DNA from 3 places in the Pseudomonas sp. TE12234 genome. Region 3 is predicted to be linked to each of the others. Evidence: predicted binding sites of a transcription regulator. Region 3 holds the regulator's gene; each other region holds the start of a gene.
The links. Region 3 encodes sigma-54, which starts transcription at its own class of promoters, with help from an activator protein. Its sites were predicted from a motif close to ANTGGCATNNANNTTGCTNT; they were not measured.
Positions count from the first base shown of each region.

Region 1: the regulator sigma-54 is predicted to act here: its motif matches at 4,197-4,216, upstream of ACVWYU_RS20740 (CmpA/NrtA family ABC transporter substrate-binding protein).
Region 2: the regulator sigma-54 is predicted to act here: its motif matches at 3,225-3,244, upstream of ACVWYU_RS12795 (circularly permuted type 2 ATP-grasp protein).

Region 1 is NZ_JBSSEP010000014.1:47,805-58,296, forward strand. It holds gene ACVWYU_RS20725 (protein kinase domain-containing protein) at 1-695, opposite strand, end outside; gene ACVWYU_RS20730 (nitrate/nitrite transporter) at 703-1,914, opposite strand; gene ACVWYU_RS20735 (ANTAR domain-containing response regulator) at 2,275-2,850, opposite strand; gene ACVWYU_RS20740 (CmpA/NrtA family ABC transporter substrate-binding protein) at 2,866-4,077, opposite strand; gene ACVWYU_RS20745 (quinone-dependent dihydroorotate dehydrogenase) at 4,307-5,326, shown strand; gene rmf (ribosome modulation factor) at 5,481-5,696, opposite strand; gene rlmKL (bifunctional 23S rRNA (guanine(2069)-N(7))-methyltransferase RlmK/23S rRNA (guanine(2445)-N(2))-methyltransferase RlmL) at 6,228-8,498, shown strand; gene ACVWYU_RS20760 (sensor domain-containing diguanylate cyclase) at 8,715-10,492, shown strand, end outside.
Region 2 is NZ_JBSSEP010000007.1:108-10,599, forward strand. It holds gene ACVWYU_RS12785 (transglutaminase family protein) at 8-823, opposite strand; gene ACVWYU_RS12790 (alpha-E domain-containing protein) at 820-1,770, opposite strand; gene ACVWYU_RS12795 (circularly permuted type 2 ATP-grasp protein) at 1,783-3,192, opposite strand; gene ACVWYU_RS12800 (ribonuclease E inhibitor RraB) at 3,557-3,898, opposite strand; gene ACVWYU_RS12805 (hypothetical protein) at 4,110-4,343, opposite strand; gene speE (polyamine aminopropyltransferase) at 4,474-5,349, opposite strand; gene ACVWYU_RS12815 (PLDc N-terminal domain-containing protein) at 5,614-5,805, opposite strand; gene ACVWYU_RS12820 (hypothetical protein) at 5,889-6,419, opposite strand; gene ACVWYU_RS12825 (ankyrin repeat domain-containing protein) at 6,524-7,042, opposite strand; gene ACVWYU_RS12830 (long-chain-acyl-CoA synthetase) at 7,139-8,977, opposite strand; gene ACVWYU_RS12835 (hypothetical protein) at 8,940-9,203, shown strand; gene ACVWYU_RS12840 (DUF3509 domain-containing protein) at 9,322-9,600, shown strand; gene mtnC (acireductone synthase) at 9,708-10,409, opposite strand; gene ACVWYU_RS12850 (1,2-dihydroxy-3-keto-5-methylthiopentene dioxygenase) at 10,414-10,492, opposite strand, start outside.
Region 3 is NZ_JBSSEP010000006.1:96,190-106,681, reverse strand. It holds gene ACVWYU_RS11960 (carbon-nitrogen hydrolase family protein) at 1-196, shown strand, start outside; gene tldD (metalloprotease TldD) at 209-1,651, shown strand; gene yjgA (ribosome biogenesis factor YjgA) at 1,700-2,224, opposite strand; gene pmbA (metalloprotease PmbA) at 2,333-3,679, shown strand; gene ACVWYU_RS11940 (HPr family phosphocarrier protein) at 3,769-4,044, opposite strand; gene rapZ (RNase adapter RapZ) at 4,060-4,917, opposite strand; gene ptsN (PTS IIA-like nitrogen regulatory protein PtsN) at 4,920-5,384, opposite strand; gene hpf (ribosome hibernation-promoting factor, HPF/YfiA family) at 5,397-5,705, opposite strand; gene ACVWYU_RS11920 (RNA polymerase factor sigma-54) at 5,780-7,273, opposite strand; gene lptB (LPS export ABC transporter ATP-binding protein) at 7,457-8,182, opposite strand; gene lptA (lipopolysaccharide transport periplasmic protein LptA) at 8,182-8,730, opposite strand; gene lptC (LPS export ABC transporter periplasmic protein LptC) at 8,717-9,289, opposite strand; gene ACVWYU_RS11900 (KdsC family phosphatase) at 9,297-9,821, opposite strand; gene ACVWYU_RS11895 (KpsF/GutQ family sugar-phosphate isomerase) at 9,821-10,492, opposite strand, start outside.

The DNA.
Region 1 (10,492 bases), on a different contig from region 3:
CCGAGGGCGTCGACCCGCACCAGCAAGGCGCTGGCATTGTCCTGGCTGCCGGCCAGGTGCGCGGCATTGACCAGGGTTTGTGCGGCGCTGTGCAGATCCGGTTGGTCACGCAGAATCGCGGCAATGGCCGTGTCACCCAGGACCGCCCAGACCCCGTCGCTGAGCAGTACAAAGCTTTCATCAAGACGCAATTCGCCGTCGAGAAAGTCCAGCACCAGGTGCTGATCGAGCCCCATCGCTCGTTTGAGCACATGCTGCATCCCCGGCTGGTCCCAGACGTGATCCTCGCTGATGCGCTGCAACTGATCGGCATGCCAGCGATACACCCGGCAATCGCCCACATGGGCCAGGGTGAAACGCCGGCCGCGCATGACCAATGCGCTGATCGTGGTCAGCAGCGGTTGTCCACCGCCGTTGGCCTGCAGCCAGCGGTTTTGCGCCAGCAGCAGACGATCCAGCGCCTGGGCGACGCCCCAGGTTTCCGGGGTGGCGTAGTAATCCAGTGCCAGCGCCTGCAGGGTAGAGCGAGCGGCCAGCCCACCGTCGGCGCACTGACTGACGCCGTCGGCGATGGCGAACAGGTAACCCTTGCTCGCCGCCAGCGCCGGGGCTGGTGTGACCAGCCGCAACGCATCCTGGTTTTCTTCGCGCGGGCCGATGGCGCTGGCTTCGGCGAAGCTCAGTTGCAGGCTCATCGCCGACTCAGACCCGCGCAGCGGTCACAGCGGCCGAACCCCAGGTGGTTCTCCAGCGACGTTTCACCCCGTGCAGGCCGAACCAGGCGAGGACGCCAAGGCTGGCGAACAGCCACAGGGCCATTTGGTAGCTGCCGGTGCTTTGCTTGATCGCACCCATGCCGGCCGCCAGGGCAAAACCGCCGATGCCGCCAGCCATGCCGATCAGACCGGTCATCACGCCGATTTCACGACGAAAACGCTGTGGTACCAACTGGAACACGGCGCCGTTGCCCGCACCGAGACCGAGCATGGTGCAGACGAAAAGTGCCAGCGCGGCGTAGGAACTCGGCAGGTTGAAGCCGACCGCGGCAATGCAGATCGCGGCCACGGTGTACATCGCCAACAGGGTGCGAATGCCGCCGAAACGGTCGGCCAGGGCACCGCCCAACGGGCGCATCAGGCTGCCACCGAACACGCAGGCGGCGGTGTAGTAGCCGGCAGTCACCGGGCTCAGGCCGTATTGATCGTTGAAATAGCCGGGCAGGGCGCTGGCCAGGCCGATGAAGCCACCGAAGGTCACGCTGTAGAAAAACATGAACCACCAACTGTCGCGGTCGCCCAAGGCCTTGAAGTAGTCGGCCATCGACTTGGCTTTCGGCCGTTCAGGCGCGTTTTTGGCCAGCCAGGCGAAAACGATCAACGACAGGATCAGTGGAATGAGGGCAAAACCGAACACGTTGCTCCAGCCATACGCCGCCGCCAGAACCGGCGCGATCAACGCCGCGAACACGGTGCCCGAGTTGCCGGCACCGGCGATGCCCATGGCTTTGCCTTGATGCTGCGGCGGATACCATTGCGATGCCAAAGGCAGGGCCACCGCGAAAGATGCGCCGGCCATGCCGAGGAACAAGCCCAGGACCAGAGCTTGCTCGTAGCTGTGAATGCCGAGCTTCCAGGCCCCGAACAGCGCGCAGATAACGATCACCTGGCCAATCAGGCCAGCGGTTTTCGGTGACAGGCGATCAGCCAGCATGCCCATGATGAAACGCAATACCGCGCCGGCGAGAATAGGCGTGGCCACCACCAGCCCGCGTTGTTGGGTGGTCAGGTGCAGGTCGGCGGCGATTTGCACAGCCAGGGGGCCAAGCAGGTACCAGACCATGAAGCTCAGATCGAAATAGAGGAAGGCGGCAAACAGGGTTGGGGTATGGCCGGATTTCCAGAAGCTTGAATTCATCGCGCACCTCAGCTGATAGGAGTCTCGAACGGGAGTCATGCAGGTGGGGCGCCTTGAGGGCTGCTCCACCAGCCCCGGGCAATGGGGCCAAAACAAAAAAACGCCGCCACCTGATTCGCCATGGGGCAAATGAGGTGAGCGACGTCTTTGTCGTAGGTGGGGCAACCGCCGTTGGTTACCGGTGTGGATTACGTAGCGAGATTTGTGCCAACCGTCGGTATTGGTTGGCTGAGGAAATTATTGTGGCGAGGGAGCTTGCTCCCGCTTGGGTGCGCAGCACTCACAAAGCAGGCAAGGCTGCCGGATTTTGGGGCGGCTTCGCAGCCCAGCGGGAGCAAGCTCCCTCGCCACAGGGGGGTGTCAGCCCAGCAGTTCACTCATCGCGATGATCTGCTCCGCCACCTGAATCAGCTTCTGCTGGCGGCTCATGGCCTGGCGGCGCATCAAGGTGTAGGCCTCTTCTTCATTGCAGTCCTTCATTTTCATCAGCAGCCCTTTGGCCAGCTCGATGCGCTTGCGCTCGGCCAGCTGCTGGTCGCGGGCGTGCAGTTGCGCGCGCAGGGCCTGGTCGCTTTCGAAGCGCGCCATGGCCACGTCGAGAATCGGCTGCAAGCGTTGGGCGTGAATACCTTCGACGATGTAGGCACTGACCCCGGACTTGATCGCCTGGCGCATCACGTCCGGATCGTGTTCATCGGTGAACATCACGATCGGTCGTGGTTGGTCGCGACTGACCAGTACCACTTGCTCCATCACATCGCGGCTCGGTGACTCGGTATCGATCAGAATCACATCCGGACGCACCGTTTCGACGCGCTCGGGCAGGTCGATGGTCAGTCCCGACTCGTCGATCACCTCGAACCCGGCCTCGGTCAGGGCCGCCTTCAGGCGTCCGACTTTTTTGGCGGTGTCGTTGATCAGCAGAATACGCAGCATGTTTGTAATCTCCTGTCAGCGGCTGGCCAGTCGGTACGAGCTGTCGCTCATGGCGTGCAGTTTGAAACTGCGGGCATAACCGGCAGGGTCCGAGCCGTCCCAGACCTTGCCGTCGATCAACTGGCTGCTGCGCATTTCCTTGTCCGGTGCGGCGACGCCAACGGCGCTGGCGGCCTCACGATACAAGCCCAGTTGTTGAACCTGGCGGGCCACCGCGAGGTAATCCGGATCGTCGCGCAGCAGGCCCCAGCGCCGGAACTGGGTCATGAACCACATGCCATCGGACAGGTACGGCAGATTGACTTCACCCTCGCCGTGGAAGCGCAAGGCGTGCGGATCCTGCCAGCGATTGCCGAGACCGTCGTCGTAGTCGCCCAGCAAACGCGGTTCAATGCATTCGAGCGGCGCATCGAGGTATTGCGCGGCACTGAGCAATTGCGCGGTGCTGCGACGATTTTCGCTACTTTGCTCGATGAAACGGCTGGCCTGCAGAATCGCCATCACCAACGCGCGGGCGGTGTTCGGGTATTGCTCGACGAAGGCGCGGGTGCAGCCCAGGACTTTTTCCGGGTGATCGGGCCAGAGGGTCTGGCTGGTCGCCATCGTAAAACCGAGGTTCTGTTGCACCGCGCTGGCCGCCCAGGGCTCGCCGACGCAGAAACCGTCGATGCGTCCCGCTTGCAGGTGCGCGACCATTTGCGGCGGCGGCACCACTACGCTGTCGACGTCCTGCAACGGATGAATGCCCTGGCTGGCGAGCCAGTAATACAGCCACATGGCGTGTGTGCCGGTGGGGAAGGTCTGGGCAAAGGTGAGTTTTGGGCGACTTTGGTGCACATGCCGGTCCAGTGCTTCAGGACTGGTCACGCCCAGCGCCTGCAAACCGTGGGAGAGGTTGATGCTCTGGCCGTTCTGGTTCAGTCCCATCAGTACGGCCATGTCTGTGGGCGCCACACCGCCGATGCCCAGGTGTACCGCGTAGATCAGGCCGTAGAGGCTATGGGCGGCGTCGAGTTCACCGCTGACCAGTTTGTCCCGCAGGTTGGCCCAGGATGGCTGGCGCTTGAGGTTCAAGGTCAGGCCGTAGGGCTGGGCGAAGCCCTGGGTGGCAGCGACCACGACTGAGGCGCAGTCGCTCAGGGCCATGAAGCCGAGGTTGATTTCGGACTTTTCCGGGGCATCGCTGCCATTTACCCAGGCCAGCGGGCCGGCTGATGGTTCGTTCATCGCGTCTTCACCTTGCAAAAAAAAGCGCCGTCCCGCGTCCTTGCACGCGCAAGGCCGGATGACGACGCCATTGTCCTTGCACTCATCCCGCCGTTGGCACGAGTGCTGATGACTGGAGCGGTGCAAGGCATATGCCATCGTCGATTGATTGAGTCGCGCGCCTCGCCTGTGGGCCTCTTGCCCGGCTATAATCGCCGCCACTTTTCATAGCCCAGAGTCAAAGCCGCCCATGTACACCCTGGCCCGTCAGCTGTTGTTCAAACTTTCCCCGGAAACCTCCCACGATCTGTCCCTGGACCTGATCGGCGCGGGCGGGCGTCTGGGGCTCAACGGCTTGTTGTGCAAGGCGCCGGCGAAGTTGCCGGTGACGGTCATGGGCCTGGACTTCCCGAACCCGGTGGGCCTGGCGGCCGGTCTGGACAAGAACGGCGCGGCCATTGACGGTTTTGCCCAGCTGGGTTTCGGCTTTGTCGAAATCGGCACCGTCACCCCGCGCCCTCAGCCGGGTAACCCTAAGCCACGGCTGTTTCGCCTGCCGGAGGCCGAGGCGATCATCAATCGCATGGGTTTCAACAACCTCGGCGTCGATCACCTGCTGGCCCGCGTCGCTGCGGCCAAGTACAAAGGTGTGCTGGGCATCAATATCGGCAAGAACTTCGATACCCCGGTCGAGCGTGCGGTCGACGATTACCTCATTTGCCTGGACAAGGTTTACGCCCATGCCAGCTATGTGACGGTCAACGTCAGCTCGCCGAACACGCCGGGGCTGCGCAGCCTGCAGTTCGGTGACTCGCTCAAGCAACTGCTGGCCGACCTGGCCACGCGCCGGGCGGAACTGGCGCTACGCCACGGCAAGCATGTGCCCCTGGCGATCAAGATCGCGCCGGACATGAGCGACGAGGAAACCGCGCAGGTCGCGCAGGCGTTGATCGAAACCGGAATGGACGCGGTCATCGCCACCAACACCACCCTGAGCCGCGTAGGCGTCGAAGGCATGGAGCACGGTGACGAGGCGGGTGGTTTGTCCGGCGCACCGGTTCGCGACAAGAGCACCCACACCGTGAGAGTGCTGGCGGCAGAGCTGGCGGGTCGCTTGCCGATCATCGCCGCGGGCGGTATCACCGAAGGCAGGCACGCAGCGGAGAAAATCACCGCCGGGGCGAGCCTGGTGCAGATCTACTCGGGCTTCATCTATAAAGGCCCGGCGCTGATTCGTGAGTCGGTAGACGCCATCGCAGCCCTGCGCTGATCCTTTGTAGGAGCAAGCTCGCTCCTAGAGAACGAACAGGCATAAAAAAGGGCTCCTCGAAGGAGCCCCTGGGCCGGAGCCCGCCGTCCGGATGGGACGTGCGTGGTTAATTCGTTACGTAATCAGATTGTCGTGTCGGAGTGTGTGCCCTGTGTTAGCCGACGGCGTGAAGTTCGTTGAGTCTGTGGATTCCCGCAGTGCCGGTCATACCGTCCCAGTGGTCGCCGCGTCCTTCTCGCCAGCCGTTAATCCAGGCTTGGCGTACCGACGGTAGAGTAAATGGGCAAAGCTCACGGGATTTGCCACCAACGCCATATTGATATCCGCGCAAAAACGCTCTTTCCAACGGATCACGCTTAAGTCTTCTCATAGGGTGTAGCCCTCACTTGTTGACTGTTTTCATCGCGTCGACCTCAATCGAGGTCAGGCAGAAAAACTCTGCCGTTGGGGGGCTCGCTGCCGGCGTGGCGAGCCAAGGTGTTGGCGTCATTGCGGCGCCAACCTGAGTTGAGTTCTAACCAATGCGTCACATCGAGGGAATGATCGTTTTGTCATAAGGACGTAACCATAAAGATGCTATGGCCATAAGTAACACGATGTTTGTCGCGTATTTATTGATCAAAGCCCTGTATGATCGGCCCCCCGCCGGATGCCGGGGTTAATCCTTTGGTGAGAATGCCTCGCGTTGCAGCGCGGGATTATTCGACGAAGGGTCGAGTTATGACATTTTGTTGCATCAACTTTTTTATCTGTCCTTGCATCTAAGCTCTTTTAACCCGAGCAGCAGGGGTGGAACGGCACACCTTCGTGCCACGCGGGCGCTCTTCGAGAAAAGCGCCTGATTGAAAACCGGGCCGGCAATGCGTTGCCGGCTCACTCAGCTAAAGGCTCTGGAACTCCCATGTCCGATCGTTTCGAACTCTTCCTCACTTGCCCCAAAGGCCTTGAAGGCCTGCTCATCGAGGAAGCCGTCGGGCTTGGCCTTGAGGAAGCGCGGGAGCACACCTCTGCCGTGCGCGGCATGGCCACCATGGAAACCGCTTATCGCCTGTGCCTGTGGTCGCGTCTGGCGAACCGCGTGCTGCTGGTGCTCAAGCGCTTCCCGATGAAGGACGCCGAAGACCTCTATCACGGCGTGCTCGATATCGAGTGGCAAGACCACATGCTCAACGACGGCACCCTGGCCGTCGAGTTCAGCGGTCACGGCTCGGGCATCGACAACACCCACTTCGGCGCCTTGAAGGTCAAGGATGCCATCGTCGACAAACTGCGCACCCCGCAAGGTGACCGCCCGTCCATCGACAAGCTCAACCCGGACCTGCGCATCCACCTGCGCCTGGACCGTGGCGAAGCGATCCTCTCCCTCGACCTGTCCGGCCACAGCCTGCACCAGCGCGGTTACCGCCTGCAGCAGGGCGCGGCGCCGCTGAAGGAAAACCTCGCGGCCGCCATCCTGATCCGTTCCGGCTGGCCACGCATTGCAGCCGAAGGCGGGGCGCTGGCGGACCCGATGTGCGGTGTTGGTACATTCCTCGTCGAAGCAGCAATGATCGCCGCCGACATGGCGCCGAACCTGCGCCGCGAGCAGTGGGGCTTCACCGCGTGGCTCGGTCACGTGCCGGCGCTGTGGAAAAAACTGCATGAAGAAGCCGTCGAGCGTGCCGCGGCCGGGCTGGCCAAGCCGCCGCTGTGGATTCGCGGTTACGAAGCCGACCCGCGTCTGATTCAGCCGGGCCGCAACAACGTCGAGCGTGCCGGCCTGAGCGAGTGGATCAAGATCTACCAGGGCGAAGTCGCGACCTTCGAGCCGCGCCCGGACCAGAACCAGAAAGGCCTGGTGATCTGCAACCCGCCGTACGGCGAGCGTCTGGGCGACGAGGCGAGCCTGCTCTACCTCTACCAGAACCTCGGCGAACGCCTGCGCCAGGCCTGCCTGAACTGGGAAGCGGCGGTGTTCACCGGCGCGCCGGACCTGGGCAAGCGCATGGGCATCCGCAGCCACAAGCAGTATTCGTTCTGGAACGGCGCCTTGCCGTGCAAATTGCTGCTGATCAAGGTGCTGCCGGACCAGTTCGTCACCGGTGAGCGTCGTTCCCCGGAACAGCGTCAGGCCGAGCGTGAGCAAGCGATCTATGATCAGGCGCCGACCGAGCCGCAAGAGCGCAAGTACAACAAAAACGGCAATCCGATCAAACCGGCGCCGGCACCGGCTCCGGTGATCGAGCAGCCGCGCCTGAGCGAAGGCGGGCAGATGTTCGCCAACCGCCTGCAAAAAAATCTCAAGGCGCTGGGCAAGTGGGTCAAGCGTGAGGGCATCGATTGCTACCGCGTCTACGATGCCGACATGCCGGAATACTCCATGGCCATCGACCTGTATCACGATTGGGTCCACGTTCAGGAATACGCTGCGCCGAAATCCATCGACCCGGAAAAGGCTTCGGCGCGCATGTTCGATGCCCTGGCGGCGATTCCGCAGGCCTTGAACATCGACAAGAGCCGTGTGGTGGTCAAGCGCCGCGAGCGTCAGAGCGGCACCAAACAGTACGAGCGTCAGGCTGCGCAGGGCAAATTCGTCGAGGTCAACGAAGGCGGCGTGAAGCTGCTGGTGAACCTCACCGATTACCTCGACACCGGGCTGTTCCTCGATCACCGGCCGATGCGCATGCGCATTCAGAAAGAGGCGGCCGGCAAGCGCTTCCTCAACCTGTTCTGCTACACCGCGACGGCCAGCGTTCATGCGGCCAAGGGCGGCGCGCGCAGCACCACCAGCGTCGACCTGTCGAAAACCTACCTGGACTGGGCGCGTCGCAACCTGTCGCTGAACGGATTTTCCGACAAGAACCGCCTGGAGCAGGGCGATGTGATGGCCTGGCTGGAAAATGCCCGTGAAGAGTACGACCTGATCTTCATCGACCCGCCGACCTTCTCCAACTCCAAGCGCATGGAAGGGATCTTCGACGTGCAACGTGACCAGGTGCAGTTGATTGACCTGGCCATGGCACGTCTGGCGCCAGGCGGGGTGCTGTACTTCTCCAACAACTTCCGCAAGTTCGAGCTCGAACCCAACCTCAGCGAGCGTTATGCGGTCGAGGAAATCACCGCCCAGACCATCGATCCGGATTTTGCCCGTAACGGCAAGATTCACCGTGCCTGGAAAATCATGGCCCGCTGATACGCGGATCCACTCGTAGGATCGAGCTTGCTCCGGGCGGCGCTCCGACGATGGTCGTCAACGATAACGCGTGCATTATTGAATGCACGCGGTACATCGGAGTCCATCGCAAGCCGGCTCGCTCCTGCGGGGGCACTGGTCAAATTAGTGGCTAATAGCTATAACTCCACTCAGGGCCAAAGGGCTTTCCTGCACCTGGCGTTTTGAGTCGCGTTTATGTCGTTGCACGCCGTGCGCCCAAAAATCCTGGGTTTTATCAGCGAAGACGTTTCGGCCTGGCTGGTCGCGCTTCTGGTATTGCTCGTCGGCGGGATCCTCACGGGATTGCTGGCCTGGTCGACGCTGAATGTGTTTCAGCATCAACTGCGGCAACGTTTCCAGCTGCTGGCCAGCGAGCGTTACAGCCGTATCGAAGAACGTTTCCAGGATCAGGAGCAGCGCCTCGATGGCCTGCGCCGCTTCTTTACCAATTCCGATGCGGTCTCCCGTGCAGAATTCAACGGCTATACACAGCCTCTGTTACGCCGTACCCAGGCCTATTCGTTCGCCCAGCGGATAAGGGGCGACCAGCGGGAGGCTTTCGAGCGTCGAGTGCGGGATGAGGGCCTGACGAATTTCACCGTGCGCGAGCTCAACGCTGATGGTCAACTGCAACCGGCCGGCGAGCGTGAAGAGTACGTGGTGGTGCTGTACAGCCAGACGCAAAGCAAGCTCGGTGCGCCGTTTGGCTATGACTTGCTGGCCCAGCCCTTGCGGCGCGCGACCCTGGAGAGGGCCGATCAGCATCGCGGCATGGCGGTGTCGCAACCCATGCATCTGGTCAGTATCGAACCCGCCTATGCGCGGGGCGTGCTGCTGGTCGCGCCAGTCACGTTGCGCGATGACCCCGATGCGGTGAACAACAAACCCTTCGGTTATGTCATGGCGGTGATCAGCATGCGCCAGTTGCTGGCCGACGGATTGCCCGAGGCCGAGCGTGACTACCTGTCGGTGCGCATTCTCGATTTATCCACAGACGATCAGCATGAAGTGCTGTTCGAATCGCCCAATGCACCGGCACTCAGTGAATTGTCGACGACTCGCCTGTTACGCCTGGCTGACCATGATTATCAGGTCGATATCCAGCCCAGCGAGGCCTTCCTGTTGGCCAATCATTCGTCAGTGACCACGCTGGTGGTGCTCGGCGGTTTGCTCAGTGTGCTGCTCAGTGCCTTGCTGTATGTGCTGGTCAGTCAGCGTCAGCGCGCGTTGAAGCTGGTTGAGCAGCGCACCGGTGAACTGCGCGCCCGCGAGCAGGAATTACGCGGCACCCACGGCCAACTGCGCGGCGTGCTGAATGCCGCGACCCAGGTAGCGATCATCGCCACGGACTTGCGTGGGGTCATCAGCACCTTCAATGCCGGCGCCGAACAGATGCTCGGCTACCGCGCCGCCGAAGTGGTGGGGCACATGACCCTGGAAAACCTGCACTTGCCCCGGGAGCTGGAAGCACGTTCGGCGGAGTTGAGTGCACGTTATGGCAAACCGGTGCCAACCTGCCACGCGATGCTGGTCGAGGGCAGCGTGGAAGGCAATGTAGAGGGCGGCCACGAAGCGCAGGAATGGACGCTGGTACGGGGCGATGGCAGCCATCTGATGGTCAACATGCTGGCGACCCCGGTGCTGGATGAGCAGGGGTTGTGGGTCGGACACCTGGCGGTTTGCATCGACATCACCGAGCGCAAACGCGTGCATGAAGCGCTGGCGGCACGGGACGTCTTGCTGAAGAAGCTCAGCGCCCATGTGCCCGGCGGGATCTACCAGTTCAAGATGGAATTCGACGGTCGCTTCAGCGTGATCTACGCCAGCGACGGCATCCGCGAGATCTACGAACTTGATCCGGACGTGCTGCTGCTCAACGCCGAGGCGATCTTCACGCGAATTCATCCCCAGGACACCACCCGGGTCCGCGCTTCGATCCGGGCCTCTGCCGAGACCCTCAGCCACTGGCGCGA
Region 2 (10,492 bases), on a different contig from region 3:
TTGCTATTTATTGTTGTTGCACTGAGATAACCGGCGCCAGCACCGGCGTCGGTGAAACAAACACCTTGGCATGCATCTGTTCACAGCCGCCGCCACGGCGCATCCCGCGCACCGGGCACGCATCCAGATAATCCAGGCCCACCGCCAGTTTCAAGTGGCGCTCAGGCCGGGCCAGTTCATTGGTCACGTCAAAACTGTACCAGGCGTCATCGAGCCAGGCTTCGGCCCAGGCATGGCTGGCCAGGTGTTCGCTGTTTTCGCTGTACAGGTAGCCCGAGACATACCGCGCCGGAATCCCCAGGCTGCGGGCACAGGCGAGGAACGCGTGGGTGTGGTCCTGGCACACGCCCGAACGACCGGCGAAGGCCTGGGCCGCGCTGGTGTCCACTTCGGTGGCGCCGGGCGTGTAGGTCATGTGCTGGTTCAGGCCATGCATCAAGTCGATCAGCGCTGTGCGATCCCGACGTTGCTTGCACTCCTTTTCGGCAAACGCGCGCAGGGCTGCGTCGGCTTCGGTCAGGCGCGTGAAGCGCAGGAACGGCAGCGCTGACTGGCTTTCGTGCTCGGCTTCGCGCAACTCGTCGATGTCGACCTGACCACGGGCGCCGATGATGATCGCTTCGTGCGGTTCGTCCATCGTCAGCACGTGCAGGATGTTGCCGAACGGATCGAGTTGCGCGCGCACCGGCCGCGGCAGGTCAAGCTGCCAACTGAGCACGTGCTGACGCTCGCTGTCATGGGGGGTCAGTCGCAGGTACTGGATGCTCGCCCGCACCTGATCTTCGTAGTGATAGGTGGTCTCGTGGCTAATCGAAAGTCTCATGCAGCCTCCAGATAAGAACTGTGAATCGCGTTACCCAGCTGGCGCACCAGTGGGATGAACTCGGTGAGCCAGGCGTGCAGGCCTTCGTCGAGAATTTCGTTGATGCCGGTGTAGCGCAGTCGCGCGTCCATTTCCGCCGCCAGGCGCTGCGCGGGACGGCCGTTGGCCCCTGGCAACTGGGCAAGGATCTGGTCGATTTCTTCGGTGCACGCCCGCAGGGAGCGCGGCACATCCGCACGCAGCAACAGCAACTCGGCCACATGCCGGGCGCCGGGGGCGTCGCGATAAATTTCGGTGTAGGCCTCGAATGACGACAAGGCCCGCAGCAAGGCACTCCACTGATAGTACGCGTGGGCCGTGCCATCGCTGACCGCTTCGGCCTGATCACCCGCCATCTCGTAGCGGGCATCGAGCAGGCGCAGCGTGTTGTCGGCGCGCTCAATGAAGGTCCCCAGGCGAATGAAGCGGAACGCATCGTTACGCATGATCGTGCCGTAGGACGCGCCCCGGAACAGGTGGGACCGTTCCTTGATCCACTCGCAGAAACGGCTCATGCCGTAGCGACTCAAGCCTTGCTCGGCAATACCGCGAATTTCCAGCCAGGTCGCGTTGATGTTTTCCCACATGTCGGCGGTGATTCGGCCACGTACCGCGTGAGCACTGGCCCGCGCGGCACCGAGGCAGCTGTAGATGCTGGCCGGATTGGCCGCATCCAGGGCGAAAAAATGCAGCAGTCGTTCGGCGTGCAATTCGCCGTGGCGTTCGAGGTAATCGTCCAGGGTGCCGGTGATCAGCAGCGGCATGGCCAGTTCGTGCAGGCCGTCACCGCGTCCATCCTGTGGCATCAGCGACAGCGAATAACTGATGTCGAGCATCCGTGCGAGATTTTCCGCCCGCTCCAGGTAACGCGACATCCAATACAGATCCGAGGCAGTTCTACTTAACATGACAGGCTTCCTTCAATCCTCGACCACCCAGGTGTCCTTGGTTCCGCCGCCCTGGGAGGAGTTCACCACCAGGGAGCCTTCGCGCAGGGCGACACGGGTCAAACCACCGGGCACGACCCGGGTTTCGCGACCAGACAATACAAACGGACGCAAGTCGATGTGACGTGGCGCGATGCCGCTTTCGACAAAGGTCGGACAGGTCGACAACGACAGCGTCGGTTGCGCGATATAGGCATGGGGCTTGGCAATGATCCGCGCGCGGAAGGCTTCGATTTCCGCTGCCGTCGCCGCCGGCCCCACCAGCATTCCGTAGCCGCCGGAGCCCTGGGTTTCCTTGACCACCAGTTCCGGCAAATGGGCCAGTACGTGGGAAAGTTCCGAGGGGTTACGGCACTGCCAGGTCGGTACGTTCTTCAGGATCGGTTCTTCATCCAGATAGAAACGGATCATGTCGGTGACGAACGGGTACACCGACTTGTCGTCCGCCACCCCGGTGCCGATGGCATTGGCCAACACGACATTGCCGGATCGGTAAGACGACAGCAGCCCTGGCACGCCGAGCATCGAATCCGGATTGAACGCCAGCGGGTCGAGGAAGGCGTCGTCGAGGCGACGGTAGATCACATCGACGGCTTTAGGCCCGTCAGTGGTGCGCATGAACACCTTGTCGTCACGTACGAACAGGTCCGCGCCCTCCACCAGCTCCACGCCCATTTCCCGTGCCAGGAACGCATGTTCGAAAAACGCGCTGTTGAAACGCCCCGGCGTCAGCACAACAACGCTCGGGTTGTCGATCGGGCTGGAGCTTTTCAGGGTATCGAGCAGCAGGTTCGGGTAGTGGTCGATGGGGGCGATGCGTTGTGCCGCGAACAGTTCGGGGAACAGTCGCATCATCATCTTGCGGTCTTCGAGCATGTAGCTGACGCCGCTCGGCGTTCGCAGATTGTCTTCAAGCACGTAATAGGTGCCGTCGCCGTCGCGCACCAGATCGACGCCCGAGATATGCGAGTAGATATCGCGGTGCAGATCCAGCCCTTGCATTGCCAACTGGTATTGCTCGTTGGCCAGCACCTGCTCGGCCGGAATGATGCCGGCCTTGATGATGCGTTGCTCGTGATAGAGGTCGGCGAGAAACATGTTCAACGCCTTGACCCGCTGGATGCAGCCGCGCTCGACAATGCGCCATTCACTGGCGGGAATGCTGCGGGGAATGGTGTCGAAGGGAATCAGTCGCTCTGTCCCTTGCTCATCACCGTAGAGCGTGAAAGTAATCCCGGCGCGATGAAACAACAGATCGGCCTCGCGTCGCCGTTGTGCCAAAAGCTCGTCAGGCGTTTCGGCCAGCCAACGGGCAAACTCCCGATAATGCGGGCGGACCTGGCCGCCGGCATCGTACATCTCATCAAAATAGGTGCGGATCATGCCGTACTCCTTGTCACCCGGACATACAGGCCTTCGCAAGGCCCGTGCCATCGGCAGAAACGCTTTGATATCAATCAGTTGGATAATCACCCCGCACGCACCGCACCAATCCTGTGCGGCAAATGCCCCAACCCGATCGCCTCCGCTTCATTGCAAGGCGTTGTTGACGCCTGTCACCAGCATAGTCGGTAGGTTGCGGCTTGCCGGCGAAGTGTTTTTTAGTCATGTGGTGCGCTCGGGGACGCCTTCGCTGGCAAGTCGGATCGCCGCACCGCAGCGCCTTGTATTCAACTTCCGATCCGCTCAAACGAAAACGGCCAACCCGAGGGTCAGCCGTTAGTGATGCTTGCTGCTGTTCATAAGCTTATGCGAGTCGCCCTCGTACCTCCTGTTTGACACCCCAGCCTTCAATGATGCCGCCCAATGGCTCGACCACAGCTTCGAAACCCTGTTCGAAATCGCCGATGTCATCGTAAGTGGCGTACATGACCTTGCTCAGTTCAAGTGCCCATGCGCCGTCATCGCGCACACTGATTTGCGCATTCAGGGATTCACCACGGTAATGACCTGCCGCCCTGCGTGCCCGCTCCTCGTCCGGGAAAATGGCGTAGAACTCGATGGGATGGAACCGTGAAAAGTCGAAACCGCCTTCTTTCATGCGGCGCAGAACGCTGCTGCTGATATCTTCTTGATAGGCTGTGCTCATGAAACGTCCTCCTCAAACTGATGGATAGACTTTCCGTACTCCCAGCGTGCGCAACCGAACGGTGCGAACGACGGCATCCGGTGTGCCGACGGGAAACAAGCATGGAGCTGACAAGACCAGACCTTAGCGATCCATTCGCTGATCTCGCTTGCAGATTAGCCCCAAGATAGAGCCGCTGCCAAGGCCTGGTTGAGAATGTAACAAGAGATATTCAGATTGGCGTGATGCCGAGGATTTGAATGCTGTTCTGGGCCCTGAGACTTTTGACAGTCGCATCGGCGGTTCGCCCTTCCAGATCGTTCAGATCCAGTTCGGCGGCGACGGGGAGCAATCGGGCCTTGATGAGTTTGGCCGCGTGTTCGTTATCCGGGCACTCGTCGCACTCAAAGACTTCGTCGACAGTTTCACCGTGATCATCCACGAAAGTGATTTTCCACTTTTGCATCAGTGCCTCCTCGATAAAACCCATGGATGGGCCTCTATCCATCTCGACCTTGATAGCTGGCTAATCGTTCCGCCAATCCACACGATCGATCTGCAGGAGCGAGCTTGCTCACTCCCGCATGGGTGCATCATCAGTCGTTGCTGGGCTTGTTCACCGCCTGCAATACGTATTGCGGCAAGGCAAAGGCGCCGATGTGGATTTCCGGATTGTAGTAGCGGGTGATGATGCCACTGCCGGCAAAACGCTGTTGCAGGGTTTCGCGGGACAATTTGCGATAAGCGGTATTGGTCGCGCCCCAGGCGAAGGTCATCGCCCCGCCGATGTAAGTCGGCACGGCGGCCTGATAGAAGTGCCAGTCCGGGAACAGGCTGCGAAGGCGACCGGCGGTGGTCTTGACCTCTTCGATCTGCATGAACGGCGTGCCGTTCTGCGTGACCAGGATGCCGCCTTCGTTCAGGCAACGGTGGCACGCCTGATAGAAGTTTTCCGAGAACAGCACTTCGCCTGGCCCGATCGGGTCGGTGGAGTCGGAAATGATCACGTCGAACTTTTCAGTGGTGGTGGCGACGAAACGCATGCCGTCGTCGATGACCAGGTTCAGGCGTGGATCGTCGAACGCGCCCTTGGAGTGATTCGGCAGGAATTCCTTGCACATGTCGACCACGGTACCGTCGATCTCGACCATGGTGATGTGCTCGACGCTGCGGTGCCTGGCCACTTCACGCAACATGCCGCCGTCGCCACCACCGATGATCAACACGCGCTTGGCGGTGCCATGGGCGAGGATCGGCACGTGGGTGAGCATTTCGTGGTAGATGAATTCGTCGGCTTCGGTGGTCTGGATCACGCCGTCCAGCGCCATGACCCGGCCCATGCGCGAGTTCTCGAAAATCACCAGGTGCTGGTGTTCGGTGCGAACTTCGTGCAGCAGTTTTTCCATGCGAAAACGCTGGCCATAGCCTTCGTAGAGGGTTTCCAGGTAATCGTTGGTCGGGGTGGTGCTCATGGGAAGCGCTCCGATGATTGCGGGTGGCAACGGACGGTTACCCGCCCATGATGGCCAATCGATCGGCTCGATTGCCCGGGAAAGGCGCGCATTTTACGTCGCGGAAGATGACAGGTCGAACCTCACTCGATGGCTCGCCAGAATGCCTTGTGGGAGCGAGCCTGCTCGCGATAGCGATTTGTCCGCCACATTAATTCTGAATGTGCCGCCGTCATCGCGAGCAGGCTCGCTCCCACAGGTTTTATGTCGCTTGGGAGAATGACTTCAGATCCGTACGTTACCCCGTGGCCCGGCGATCGCCCAGATGATCAGCCCCAAAACCGGCAGCAACAGGATCAACAGCACCCAGAGGACTTTCATCCCGGTTTCGGCGCCACTTTTCAGTACGTTGATGATGGCCCAGATGTCCAGGGCAAGGATGATCAGGCCTACCAGGCTGTTGAACGTGGAACCCATGGTGACGCTCCTGAAGAGTGATTGGCCCTCTTAGGATAGCTGCCCAAGGCCAGGGTTCCGTTTTTATTGACAGCTTTGGCGTTTCAGACGTGGATGGCGACTTTCAAGGCTTCCAGGGACGGTGCAGCGGCGATCCCCACTTCGGCGCACAACTCAAGCACCCGAGGCACGTCGTTGCCATAGACCAGAACCACTTGCAGTTCGTCGTCGAGCAACTGGCTGAAGTTCATCAGTACATAGCCACCGTTTTCCTTGTTCAGGCTGCTCATTTGCACCTGGATGCGATTGAGCGCGGTCAGGGCTTCGGTCTTGGCCAGTTGTTTGGGCTTGAGATTGAATTCGACACCCGGCCCGAACGAAGCAACGATCTGCGCAAACAGGTCCATGTAGGTGTCGGCCTGGAACAGCACGGTCTCCGGCAGGCTGCCGACCACTACCCATTCGCCCAGCGGGATCGGGAAGGTGTCGTCGTAATTGATGTCAGGGTTGGCCGCCAGAAAAGCCTCTGGGTCCGCGTATGCCTGGGCCGCCTCGTCAGCGACCTTGAGGATTTCGTCATCGCCCATGCACCCGGAGCTGATTTTGCTGATGAGTTCGACGAGTGCGGCTTTCATGGGGGCAGATCCTGTAGCGAGGGAATTTTGAGGGCGCGAAGGATAACGCATTCAAGATGACAGTGTGGCGAGGGAACTGGCTCCCTCGCCACAGAAGAACAGCGTCAGCCCGGCAGTTTTTCCAGTTGCGCAACGGTATCGACCGCCCCCATGGTCCTGGCGGCCTCCAGCGCGGTGATGCCATTGGCGTCCTTGGCTTTCGGGTCGGCGCCCTTGCTGATCAGGTAGTCGACGATGGCGACGCGGTTGAACATCGCCGCCATCATCAGCGCGGTACGGCCATCGAAAGACGAGCCTTCGACTTGCGCCCCACCTTCCACCAACGCCGTGACTACTGCCAGGTCACCCTTGAAGGCGGCACCGGCAATCGGGCTCTGGCCGTTGTCGTTGCGGATTTCCGGATCGGCCTTGTGTTCGAGCAAGACTTTTACCGTGTCCAGATGACCATGGTAAGCGGCGAGCATCAGCAAGGTGTCGCCCTTGTGATTGCGCAGGTTCGGCGGCAGGCCCTTGGTCAGCAGCGCAGCCATCATGGCCGCATCGCCCTCGCGTGCCTTGTTGAATACCTGCTCGGCAAATTCGGCCGCTTCTTCGGGGGTCATCTGGCGGCTTTTGTCGGACATTGAACGCTCCACTTTCAGTTATTCGCAAAGCCGACAGTTTCCCGAGCAGCCCCGGCACTGTCACTTCTTTTTTCTGAAACGAGGCCATAGGCACACTCAATATCGATATCGACCGCCGTGAATATCCTTCAGCACCTGCTCGGTCACCTGCACGTACGTTTCGGTTCCCGGCAGCCAGGCGTAGATCGGGTCAGCGCCGGTCCGGGCCGGGTCGAACGCTTCATCCTTGAGCCGGGTTTTCTGGTATTTGAACGTCCCGGTGGTCTCCATCTTCACTTTCACCCGCAGGAATAACGGCACGGCGTAGGCCGGCATCTGTTGCCGGGCAAAGGCCAGCAGTTCGGTGAAATCCAGGGTGGCCAGGGATTCGGCCGGCGTGATGGCGGCCATCCCGGCGCGACCATTGGTATCACGGACTTCCACGCCATAGGCCACGGCTTCGGAGATTTGCGGGTGTCGCAGGAGGATGTTCTCGACCTCGGTGGTCGAAACGTTTTCCCCCTTCCAGCGATAGGTATCGCCCAGTCGATCAACAAACTGCGCATGGCCAAACCCAATGTTGCGCAGCAGATCGCCCGTATTGAAGTAGCGGTCGCCCTTGACGAACACGTCGTGGAGCACGACTTTTTCAGTCTTTTGCGGATCGGTGTAACCGTCCAGCGGCGCCTTGTCGTCTATTTTGGCCAGCAACAAACCCTGCTCACCCTTGCCGACCTTGCGCATGAAGCCGTTGGCCTGGCGAATCGGCGCGCCGCTGTCGTGATCGTAAACCGCCAACTCCCAGGACATCAGGGAAAAACCGACGGTGTTGTCGAAATTCAGAATGTTGGTGAAACCGATGTTGCCGTCACTGGCGGCGTACAGCTCGCAAATGTGACGCACGCCGAAACGTGTCTTGAATTCGCCCCATGCGCCAGGGCGCAGGCCGTTGCCGATCATTTTGGTGACAGCGTGCTTGCGGTCGTCGGCACTGCGCGGTTGATCGACCAGATAACGGCACAATTCGCCGACGTAACCGAGGGTGGTCGCGCGGTATTTGCGCACATCGTTCCAGAACTGACTGGCGCTGAACTTGCGGCGGATGGCGAATCCCGAGGCACCGCTGATGGCCGAGCCCCAGCACACACAAAGCCCGGTGGCGTGATAGAGCGGCAAGCTGCAATAGACGATATCGTCCGGGCGCATGTCCAGCGCGATCATGCCGAAGCTCGCCGAGCTGCGCATCCAGCGCCCATGCTTGAACACTCCGGCCTTGGGCAGCCCGGTGGTACCCGAGGTGTAGATATAGAAACAGGGGTCGTCGCAAAACACCTGCTGAGTGTTGACGGGGTTGTCGCCGGGGCTGTCGATGCTGGCGGTCATCAGGTTGATGAAACCCTCGGGAGCAATGCCAGGATGGCTGTAGGTATCCCGATCAGCGACAAACCAGGTGCGAGGCCGCGCAATCGAAACCCGCTCGCGCACCGCCAAATACGCCGCGACCAATTCTTCGCCGACGACGATGGCCGCCGGCGCGACCAGATTCAGGCTATGCACCAGGGTATCGCGGGTCTGCGAGGTATTGAGCAAGGCGCTGATCGCACCGACCTTGGCCACCGCCAATATCGTCACCAGCAGCTCCGGACGGTTCTCGATGAATACCGCCACCACATCGCCCTTGCCGATGCCTTGGGCAATCAAGTGATGGGCGATGCGATTGGCCCACTCGTTGACCTGTGCATAAGTCAGCACCACCTCGCCGAACAGCAAGGCCGGGCCCTGGGGATTGCGCAAGGTGGCTTGTTCGAAACTCCAGCCCAGGCCACACGCTTGGGTCGGGTCCTTGACGTTAGCCACCTTCATCCCCTTCACCACCCGTGGAATGGCTTTGGCAATGGTCGGCAGCTTGCGGAGCATCATGCCCCAGGTGATCGTGTCGCTTGGCGTGCGGCTCATGATTGCTCCCGTTCTGTCTTCTTATTGTCGGGCGGCGTTGATTGAGCCCGAAAATACGTCAACGGTTCTTGAGCTGTACACGCGGTTTTTGAAATGTTTTGTATCCGCCACAGCGATGTTGGAAATCATGAGCATCTGCGCGCGCAATGGTTCCATCGAATCGCCGACGACCACGCAAAATGCAGGATGCACGATGGCCATTCATGCAAATTGCACGGAAGAATAAATCAGTAAAAATATTAACTTACTGATTTATATAGAATTTTAGTTAATGGGCGTACTGGCACAATCACTGCAACTACCTCCTCATGCTTGCCATTCCAGAGCTAACGGAGCCGAAAGACATGAGCCTGATCCAAGAAAAATTTTCGTCCTTGTTCTCCAACTTCGAAGTCACCACCCAGGCACGACCTGACGGCGGGATTCTGCTGACCCTGCGCGGTGGCGAAGACAAAGTGTTCAAGCGCTCGATTTCCTACCAGCAATTGCACAACGGCGATCAACTGTCGTGGGTCATCAGCGCGATTCGCCGAGACCTCGCCGAACAGGCCAGCGAATTGCCGCAAATCTCGATGCTCCAGAGCCAGCAGCGGTTTGCCTTGCCCACCTATCATTCGCTGTAAAGCCTGAAACAACTGTAGGAGCGAGCCTGCTCGCGATGGTCGTCAACGATGACGCCTGTGGCCTGGTTAAACGCGGGCACTCCGGTCCATCGCCAGCAGGCTGGCTCCTACGGGTTATGTGTGGCCCGGAACGAAGCGGGATCGATCCGCGCAAAACTGTCCACCGTGACATGCCCCGCCAACGCCCCGCCCTCACGGGCCAGTCCGCATGTGGCCATCCCCGCTGTGCGCGCCGCATTCAGCTCTTCGACGATATCCGACAGAAACAGAACCTGCGAGGCTTGCACGCCAATGGCCTGGGTGATGCGGGTATAGGACTGCGCTTCGCGCTTGGGTCCTGATGTGGTGTCGAAGTAGCCGCTGAACAGCGGCGTCAAATCCCCTGCCTCCGAGCAACCGAAAATCAGGCGCTGGGCCTGGATCGAGCCCGAGGAATACACAAACAGTTGATAGCCATCCTGATGCCAGCGTTTCAGCGCTTCGACGGCATCCGGGTACACATGACCTTTCAACTGACCTGCCTGATAACCCTGCGCCCACACCATCCCTTGCAAGGCCTTGAGCGGCGTGGCCTTGCGGTCTTCGGCAATCCAGCTCAGCAGAATCCCGATCACCCGCTCGACGTCGGCATCCGGCTCGTCGCTGTCGCGGCGCACGCTGGCCAGTTGTTCGGCGACGTCGTTGCGCCCGGCGTTCTGACGGACAAAATCGGGCAGGTGTTTCGCGGCATAGGGGAACAGCACGTCAAACACAAAACTCACCGCGCTGGTGGTGCCTTCGATGTCGGTGAGAATTGCTTTGATCGGCATCGTTTCAATCCTCAAGACGCGGGAAGCGGCCAGCGATGTCATCGCCGGTGAAATTGGCCACCCAGCCTTCCGGGTTGTTGAAC
Region 3 (10,492 bases):
GGAAACCTGGGGGCATGCCGCCATCATCGATCCATGGGGGCGTGTGCTGGCACAAAAGGATCAGGGTGAGGCCGTGCTGCTGGCTGAACGAGACTGCAGTGAACAGGCGTCCATCAGGGCGCGGATGCCGGTGTCCAGTCACCGGCGCTTTTTCTCGCAGGGCGCTGAGCGACCTGCATCAGAACGACGAATTTAAGGCGTAAAGCATATGAGCGAGTTGTTGTCCTCAGTCAGTGATCATCTCCTGGCACCCGGTGGCGTGACGATCGAGAGCCTGCAGGGTGTGCTCGGCGACTTGGCCGGCCCGGGTATCGATGCCGCCGACCTGTATTTTCAAGGGCAGATTTCCGAGTCCTGGGCGTTGGAAGACGGCATCGTCAAGGAAGGCAGCTTCAACCTTGACCAGGGTGTGGGCGTGCGGGCGCAATCGGGTGAAAAGACCGGTTTTGCCTACAGCAACGCCATCACGCTGGAAGCCTTGGGTGCGGCGGCCCGTGCCGCCCGTTCGATCTCCCGTGCCGGGCAAAACGGCACTGTGCAGGCATTCACCACTCAGGACGTCGCGCAACTCTACGGGCCAGACAATCCTCTGGAAGTGCTGACCCGCGCCGAGAAAGTCGATCTGCTCAAGCGTATCGATGCCGCGACCCGCGCGCTCGATCCCCGCATCCAGCAAGTTACCGTGAGCATGGCCGGTGTCTGGGAGCGGATTCTGGTGGCGTCCACCGATGGCGGTCTGGCAGCAGATGTTCGTCCGCTGGTGCGTTTCAACGTCAGCGTGATCGTTGAGCAGAACGGCCGTCGTGAGCGCGGTGGTCACGGCGGTGGCGGCCGCACCGATTACCGTTATTTCCTCGCTGAAGATCGCGCCATGGGCTATGCCCGTGAAGCGCTGCGACAGGCGCTGGTCAATCTGGAAGCCATTCCGGCTCCGGCCGGTACATTGCCGGTGGTGCTGGGTTCCGGTTGGTCGGGTGTGCTGCTGCACGAAGCGGTTGGCCACGGTCTGGAGGGCGACTTCAACCGTAAGGGCAGTTCGGCCTACAGCGGACGCATGGGCGAGATGGTTGCATCCAAACTCTGCACCATTGTCGATGATGGCACGCTGGCCGGACGCCGTGGCTCCTTGAGCGTTGACGATGAAGGTACGCCGACCGAGTGCACGACACTGATCGAAAACGGCGTACTCAAAGGCTACATGCAGGACAAGCTCAACGCGCGCCTGATGGGCGTTGCCCGCACGGGTAACGGCCGTCGTGAATCCTATGCGCACCTGCCAATGCCGCGCATGACCAACACCTACATGCTCGCCGGTGAAAGCGATCCGGCGGAAATCATCGCCTCGGTGAAGCGCGGTATCTATTGCGCCAACCTTGGCGGCGGCCAGGTGGACATTACCAGCGGCAAGTTCGTGTTCTCCACCAGCGAGGCGTACCTGATCGAAGACGGCAAGATCACCGCTCCGGTCAAGGGCGCGACCCTGATCGGTAACGGGCCGGAAGCCATGAGCAAAGTGTCGATGGTCGGTAACGATCTGTCGCTGGATAGCGGTGTGGGGACATGCGGCAAGGATGGGCAGTCGGTGCCGGTGGGTGTCGGCCAGCCAACGCTGAAGATTGATGCGATCACCGTGGGTGGCACGGGCGCGTAAGGCGTGGAGCTGCGGGTGAGCCGCCAGGCGACTCACCCGATCAGAGTCTCAGCGCAGACCGCGTTGAGTCTCGTCCAGCTCACGGATGTACTTGAAGATTTTACGGCTCGATGCCGGTGGCTTGTTGGTCGCCAATTCGTGCTGGGCCTGACGGATCAGGGAGCGCAATTGCTGGCGATCAGCCTCCGGGTAGTCGATGACGAACTTCTCCAGGACTGCGTCGTCGCCGGCGATCAGGCGATCACGCCAGCGCTCCAGGTTGTGGAAGCGTTCGTTGTATTGGCGAGTGGAGGCATCGAGTTGATCGAGCAAAACCAGAATGGCGTCAGTGTCCTGATCGCGCATCAGTTTGCCGATGAACTGAAGGTGCCGTTTACGCGCGATGTTCGCAACGTGCTTGGGCGCATCGGCCAAGGCCCGGCGCAACGCGTCGGTCAAGGGCAGTTTTGCCAGCAAGTCAGGCTTGAGTGTTGTAAGGCGCTCGCCAAGGTCAACCAGAGCATGCAGCTCGCGTTTGACCTGGGATTTGCTTTTTTCTCCCGTATCGAGGGAGTCGTCGTAAGAATCAACCATGGTGGCCGTCCGCAAAGAAACGCCGCCATGATAACCAGTCGGGGGCCGCTTGTCCGGCCCGGTCGCTCGATGACCTATACCGAAAGCAGAATTTGAGTGGAGAACAGCATGAGTGCAGTTGAAAGCGTCGGCCCACAAGCGTTGCCGGCACTGCAAGAACAAGTCGAGCAAATCATCGCTGAAGCCAAGCGTCAGGGGGCCAGTGCCTGTGAAGTGGCGGTGTCCCTGGAGCAGGGCCTGTCGACCACGGTGCGCCAGCGCGAAGTTGAAACCGTCGAATTCAACCGTGATCAGGGTTTTGGCATCACCTTGTACGTTGGCCAGCGCAAGGGTTCGGCCAGCACCTCGGCCAGCGGTCCTGAGGCGATTCGTGAAACCGTGGCCGCCGCCTTGGCCATTGCCAAACACACCTCTGAAGACGAAGCGTCGGGCCTGGCGGATGCCGCTTTGATGGCTCGTGACATTCAGGATTTCGACCTGTTCCACCAATGGGATATCACGCCAGAGCAGGCAATCGAGCAGGCCCTGGCCTGTGAAGCGGCCGCGTTTGCTGCCGACAGCCGGATCAAGAATGCCGACGGCACTACGCTGAGCACCCACCAAGGTTGCCGTGTTTACGGTAACAGCCACGGGTTTGTTGGCGGTTACGCTTCGACCCGACACAGCCTGAGCTGTGTAATGATCGCCGAGGCCGATGGCCAGATGCAGCGCGATTACTGGTATGACGTGAACCGTCAGGGCAATTTGCTGGCTGATCCGGTGAGCATCGGACAGCGTGCCGCGCAACGTGCAGCGAGTCGTCTTGGGGCGCGTCCGGTGCCGACCTGCGAAGTGCCAGTGCTGTTTTCCGCTGAGTTGGCCGGTGGTTTGTTCGGTAGCTTCCTGTCGGCGATTTCCGGCGGCAGTCTTTATCGCAAATCATCGTTCCTCGAAGGCACCCTGGGGCAAAAGCTGTTTCCGGAATGGCTGACCATCGACGAGCGGCCACACTTGATGCGAGCCATGGGCAGCGCGGCGTTCGATGGTGATGGACTGGCGACCTACGCCAAGCCGTTCGTCGAAAAGGGCGAGCTGGTCTCTTACATCCTCGGTACTTACTCCGGTCGCAAACTCGGCATGCCGAGCACCGCGAATGCCGGCGGGGTGCACAATCTGTTCGTTACCCATGGCGACGAGGATCAGGCAGCCTTGTTGCGTCGTATGGGACGCGGCTTGCTGGTCACGGAGTTGATGGGCCAGGGCTTGAACATGGTGACTGGCGATTACTCCCGTGGCGCGGCGGGTTACTGGGTAGAGAACGGCGAAATCCAGTTTGCCGTCCAGGAAGTCACCATCGCCGGCAACATGCGCGACATGTTCAAGCAGATCGTTGCCGTGGGTAATGACCTGGAACTGCGCAGCAACATTCGTACGGGTTCTGTGCTGATCGAGCGAATGACGGTGGCGGGCAGCTAAACCCGTTCGTCACAAAAAAGGCGCGCCACCTGATCTGGTGGTGCGCCTTTTTTATTGGGCTACAGAGCAGCTTTAGCCTGGATTGGCGTCTACTCGCCTTCGTCGAAATAGCGGTTGATCAAGTCTTTCAACGCATCCAGTGCCCTTTGCGCGTCTTCGCCTTCGGTGTTGATATAGATTTTGGTTCCCTTGCCCGCAGCGAGCATCATCATGGCCATGATGCTTTTGCCGTCGACCGTGGATTCCGGAGTGCGTCCTACTCTGATCGTGCAATCCTTGAACTCACCGGCGACCCCGACGAATTTTGCAGAAGCACGGGCATGCAAGCCGAGTTTGTTGATGATTTCGATTTCCAGAGCAGGCATCGCGGTGTGAATCCTTTAGCTGAGGTCGCGGTGGCGAACCTGGACGTTCTTCAGGGATTGTTGCAGCGTCTTGCCCAGGCGTTCGGTCAGGTAGACAGATCGGTGGTGCCCGCCGGTGCAGCCAATGGCAATAGTGACATAGGCGCGGTTGCTGGCGGCAAAGCGGGGCAACCATTTGAGCAGATATGTAGAAATATCCTGGAACATTTCTTCCACATCCGGCTGGGCAGCAAGGTACTCGGCAACGGGTTGATCAAGCCCGGACAGCGCCCGAAGCTCGGGTTTCCAGTAGGGATTGGGCAGGCAGCGCACGTCGAACACCAGATCGGCGTCCACCGGCATGCCACGCTTGAAGCCAAAGGATTCCACCAGAAACGCCGTACCGGGTTCCGGCTGGTTCAGCAGGCGCAGCTTGATCGTATCGCGCAACTGATACAGGTTAAGGTTGGTGGTATTGACCTTGAGGTCGGCGAGGTCGGCAATGGGGCCGAGCAAGCTGGTTTCATCGTTGATCGCCTCGGCCAGCGAGCGATTGGCACTGCTCAGTGGATGACGGCGACGGGTTTCGGAAAAGCGTTTAAGCAGGGTTTCTTCATCAGCGTCCAGGTACAGCACATCGCACTGGATATGCCGGCTGCGGACTTCTTCCAGCAGCTCGGGAAACCGCGACAGGTGGCTCGGCAGGTTGCGTGCATCGATGGAGACAGCAACGAGTGGCTGTACCAGCTCGGTGTGAATCAACGAGCGTTCGGCAAGTTCCGGCAGCAACCCGGCAGGCAGGTTGTCGATGCAGTAGTAGCCGTTGTCCTCAAGCACATCGAGGGCGGTACTTTTACCCGAGCCGGAACGGCCGCTGACGATGATCAAACGCATGATTACTGACCGTTTTGCTCGTTCAGGACAACCTGATACAAGGCTTCATTGCTCGGGGCACTGCGCAGTTTTTCGCGCACTTCCTTGCGGTCGAGCATGCTGGCGATCTGGCGCAAAAGCTCCAGGTGCGCATCGGTAGCAGCTTCCGGGACCAACAGAACGAACAACAGGTCAACCGGTGCGCCATCGATGGCGTCGAAATCTATGGGGGCGTCAAGGTGCATCAAAGCGCTGATGGGCGAGGTACAACCCTTCAGGCGACAGTGGGGAATGGCGATACCGTTGCCAAAACCGGTCGAGCCGAGTTTTTCGCGGGCAATCAAAGCCTCGAAGACATCTTGCATCTCCAGATCCGGCACTTCCCGGGCGATCAGGTTGGCAATTTGCTCGAGGGCTTTCTTTTTACTGCCGCCCGGCACGTTCACCAGGGAACGGCCGGGGGTCAGGATGCTTTCAAGTCGGATCATGGGTTGGGAGTGTTAACGACCCGTAGCGCCCTGAAGGAGGCTCTGGGTCTTTTCCTTATGCTTTTTGAGTTGTTTGTCCAGCTTGTCGGTCAGTGCGTCGATCGCCGCGTACATGTCGGTATGTTCCGCGTTGGCGACCACTTCATTGCCGGGAATATGCAGCGTGGCTTCGATTTTCTGCTTCAACTTTTCGACGGTCATCGTGACCTGAACGTTGGTGATCTTGTCGAAATGCCTCTCTAATCGTTCGAGTTTTTCGCCGATGTAGGTGCGAAGAGGTTCGGTCACTTCCAGTTGGTGTCCACTGATGTTGACTTGCATACAGCTTCTCCTTCGTTGCCAGTGCATAAAGCGGTAGATCAGATGATCTACCACTGGAACGCTGTGGCGTGGCTCTACATCAACCGCTTGCGTTCGCTCGAAGGCGCGATCCCCAGGGATTCGCGGTACTTGGCGACGGTGCGGCGAGCCACCTGAATGCCTTGTGCCTCCAGTAAACCAGCGATCTTGCTGTCACTCAACGGCTTTTTCTGATTTTCCGCAGCAACCAGTTTTTTGATGATCGCGCGGATCGCCGTGGACGAGCATTCGCCACCTTCGGAGGTGCTGACATGGCTGGAGAAAAAGTATTTCAGTTCATATATGCCCCGAGGGGTATGCATGAATTTCTGTGTGGTCACGCGTGAAATCGTCGATTCGTGCATGCCGACCGCCTCGGCGATGTCATGCAGAACCAGCGGCTTCATGGCTTCGTCGCCGTACTCCAGGAAGCCGCGTTGATGCTCGACGATCTGGGTGGCTACTTTCATCAGGGTTTCGTTGCGGCTTTGCAGGCTTTTGATGAACCAGCGGGCTTCCTGCAACTGATTGCGCATGAAGGTGTTGTCGGCGCTGGTGTCGGCGCGACGCACGAAACCGGCGTACTGGGCGTTGACCCGAAGACGTGGAACCGACTCCTGATTGAGCTCCACCAGCCAGCGTTCGTTGTCCTTGCGCACGATCACGTCGGGAACGACGTATTCGGCTTCAGTGGACTCGATCTGCGAGCCTGGGCGTGGGTTAAGGCTCTGAACCAGTTCGATCACCTGGCGCAGTTCGTCTTCCTTGAGCTTCATGCGGCGCATCAGTTGACTGTAATCGCGGCTGCCGAGCAGGTCGATGAAATCGGTGACCAGGCGCTTGGCTTCGTTCAGCCAAGGGGTTTTGGCCGGCAACTGACGTAATTGCAGCAGCAGGCATTCGCCCAGGTTGCGGGCACCAATACCGGCGGGTTCGAATTGCTGGATGCGGTGCAGAACAGCTTCGATTTCGTCCAGTTCGATGTCCAGTTCCGGATCGAAGGCTTCGAGGATTTCCTCGAGCGTCTCGTCCAGATAGCCCTGATTGTTGATGCAATCAATCAGGGTCACGGCGATCAGGCGATCGGTGTCGGACATTGGCGCCAGGTTCAATTGCCACAACAGGTGGCTTTGCAGGCTTTCGCCGGCCGATGTGCGGGTGGTGAAATCCCACTCGTCGTCATCGTTGCTCGGCAGGCTGCTGGCACTGGTCTGGTAGACGTCTTCCCAGGCGGTGTCGACGGGCAGTTCATTGGGAATGCGCTCGTTCCAGTCGCCTTCCTCGAGGTTATCAACCGTCGGTGCGCTTTCCTGGTAGGAGGGTTCCTGAATGTCGGGGTTGGGCTTCTGTTCGACGTTGTCGGCCAGGGGGTCGGTGTTATCGAAGTCGTCGCCGTCTTCCTGGCGTTCGAGCATCGGATTGGACTCCAGGGCCTCCTGGATTTCCTGTTGCAGGTCCAGGGTCGACAATTGGAGCAGGCGGATGGCCTGTTGCAGCTGCGGTGTCATCGTCAGCTGCTGGCCCATTCTCAAGACTAGCGATGGTTTCATGGCAGGGGCTTAACACCTTATTCGCCGGCGCACATGCGCCATCCACTACAGGGCGCCGGAGCGCCAAACATAAGCAAATTATATGCCCGAAACTGAAGTGTTTGCCTAGAGCGCTGTAACAATAAAAAAATGTTGATTTTTTATCGAGACAAGCGCCCGTCGACTAGCCAGACACCTCAGTGCTTACAGGCGGAACTCATGGCCCAGATACACTTCCTTGACCAGGTCGTTGGCCAGGATGGTTTCAGCGTCGCCCTCGGCGATCAGTTGGCCATCGTTGACGATGTAGGCGGTTTCGCAGATGTCCAGGGTTTCGCGGACATTGTGGTCGGTGATCAGCACGCCAATGCCCTTGGCCTTGAGGTGATGAATGATCTGCTTGATGTCGCCCACCGAAATCGGATCCACGCCGGCGAAGGGTTCGTCGAGCAGGATGAATTTCGGGTTGGTCGCCAGGGCACGGGCGATCTCCACACGGCGGCGTTCGCCACCGGACAGGCTCATGCCGAGGCTGTCACGGATGTGGCTGATGTGGAACTCCTGGAGCAGGCTTTCCAGTTCCTTGCGACGACCGGCCTTGTCGAGTTCCTTGCGGGTCTCGAGGATGGCCATGATGTTGTCGGCGACCGACAGTTTGCGGAAGATCGACGCTTCTTGCGGCAGATAGCCGATACCGGCCTTCGCGCGGCCGTGCATGGGCTGGTGGCTGACGTCCAGATCGTCGATCAGTACGCGACCCTGATCGGCCTGTACCAGGCCTACGATCATGTAGAAGCAGGTGGTCTTGCCGGCGCCGTTAGGGCCCAGCAGGCCGACGATCTGACCGCTGTCGATGGACAGGCTGACATCACGCACGACCTGGCGGCTCTTGTAGCTCTTGGCCAGATGCTGAGCTTTCAGAGTTGCCATTACTGGGCCTTTTGCTCGTCGGTTTTCTTCTTCGGCTGGATCACCATGTCGATGCGCGGACGCGCTTCGGTGACCTTGTTGCCTGTTGCACGGCCAGCGCTCGCAAGCTTCTTGACGGTGTCGTAGACGATTTTCTCGCCCTGGGTGGTGTTGTTGTCCTTGTCGATGACTTTGGCGCGATCGATCAGCACCACGCGGTTTTGCGAGGCGTGGTACTGGATGGTCACACCCCAGCCCTGGACGGGCTTGGTGTCGCCTTGGGTTTGCAGCTGTTCGAAGTAGGCGAGGTTGCCCACCGAAGTCACGACATCGATGTCGCCAGTCGGGGTGCGGGTGATGGTTACGGTGTTGCCCTTAACGATCATCGAGCCCTGGGTGATGATCACATCGCCTTTATAGGTGGCAACGCCATTCTTGTCGTCCAGTTGGGCGTCGTCGGCTTGAATGCGGATAGGCTGCTCTTGATCGTTCGGCAGAGCCCAGGCGCTCACGCTTCCCAGTGCTGCGCCCAGACTGAGCAAAATAGGGAGGGTTTTAACGAGCCTCATACTGTCCTCTTACGTTCGAAAGCAGGTGTATCCTGCTTTCTTTCAAATACGCTTTCATTCCGGTACCAGTCGATACGCCGCCAGCGCCGTCGATTCTAACGGGTTGCTCGGTCTGCGCATATTGCTGCTGCGGGAACACCGTCATGCGGGTGGTGGTGATCAGCGTTCTGCGGTTTTTTTCGTCGAAACGCGTGATGCGTACCGAATCGATCAGTTCAACCTGCGTGCCGTCCGGGTTGACTTCACCCTTTTCGCTCTGGACGTGCCACGGGAACTCGGTGCCGCGGAACATGTTCAGGTCAGGGTTGGTCAGCAACGTCACGTCGGTTGCTTTCAGGTGCTCGACTTTGTCAGACGTCATTTCGTATTGAAGCCTGCCATCGGGCAGGAACTGCACGCTGTGGGCGTTGGTAGCGTAATAGTCGATTTGGCTTTCGTCGACGGGTGCCACTTGCTTGTCGAGGAAGCGTTCCGGGCTGATGTTCCAGTAGCCGACCGCGGCAAAAATCGCGGCGATGCAGCCAAACACCAGGATGTTGCGAATTTTTTTCAACGACATGTTTGGCTCACAGGTACGCGGCGTTTGCCGCATCGAGGCGGCCCTGGGCGCGCAGGATCAATTCGCAGAATTCTCGGGCGGCACCTTCGCCGCCGCGGGCCTGGGTCACGCCATGAGCGTGTTCGCGCACAAAGCTTGCGGCATTGGCCACGGCCATGCCCAGGCCGACGCGCCGAATCACCGGCAGGTCGGGCAGGTCGTCGCCAAGATAGGCAACCTGTTCATAGCTTAGGTTGAGTTGGCCCAGAAGCTCGTCGAGCACCACCAGTTTGTCTTCGCGCCCCTGATAGAGGTGCCCGATGCCGAGGTTTTTTGCTCGTCGCTCTACTACCGGGGTCTTGCGACCGCTGATGATCGCGGTCTGCACACCGGCCGCCATCAGCATCTTGATGCCCTGGCCGTCGAGGGTGTTGAAGGTCTTGAATTCACTACCGTCTTCGAGGAAATACAGGCGGCCGTCGGTCAGGACGCCATCGACATCGAATACGGCCAGTTTGATCTGTTGGCCGCGTTGCAGCAGGTCCGTGCTCATTACATTACTCCCGCACGCAGCAAATCGTGCATGTTCAAGGCGCCAACCGGTCGGTCTTCGCTGTCGACCACGACCAGTGCGTTGATTTTATGGTCTTCCATGATTTTCAGGGCCTCGGCGGCGAGCATCTCCGCGCGGGCGGTCTTGCCGTGGGCGGTCATGACCTGATCAATCGTGGCGCTGTGGATGTCGATACTGCGGTCGAGCGTGCGACGCAAATCACCGTCGGTGAAGATTCCGGCCAGTTTGCCATCGGCTTCGAGAATGACGGTCATGCCCAGGCCCTTGCGGGTCATCTCCATAAGCGCGTCCTTGAGCAGGGTTCCACGCTGGACCTGCGGCAAATCCTGTCCGGCGTGCATGACATTGTCCACCTTCAGTAGCAGGCGTCGGCCCAGTGCGCCGCCCGGGTGGGAAAAGGCGAAGTCTTCGGCGGTAAATCCACGGGCTTCAAGCAGTGCGACGGCCAGGGCGTCACCCATGACCAGCGCGGCGGTGGTGGAAGACGTAGGGGCCAGGTTCAACGGGCAGGCTTCGTGCTCGACGTGAACGTTCAGGTTGACCTCGGCGGCCTTGGCCAGCGGCGAGTTCGGGTTGCCGGTCATGCTGATCAACTGGATGCCCAGACGCTTGATCAGTGGCAACAGGGTGATGATTTCATGGGTGGAGCC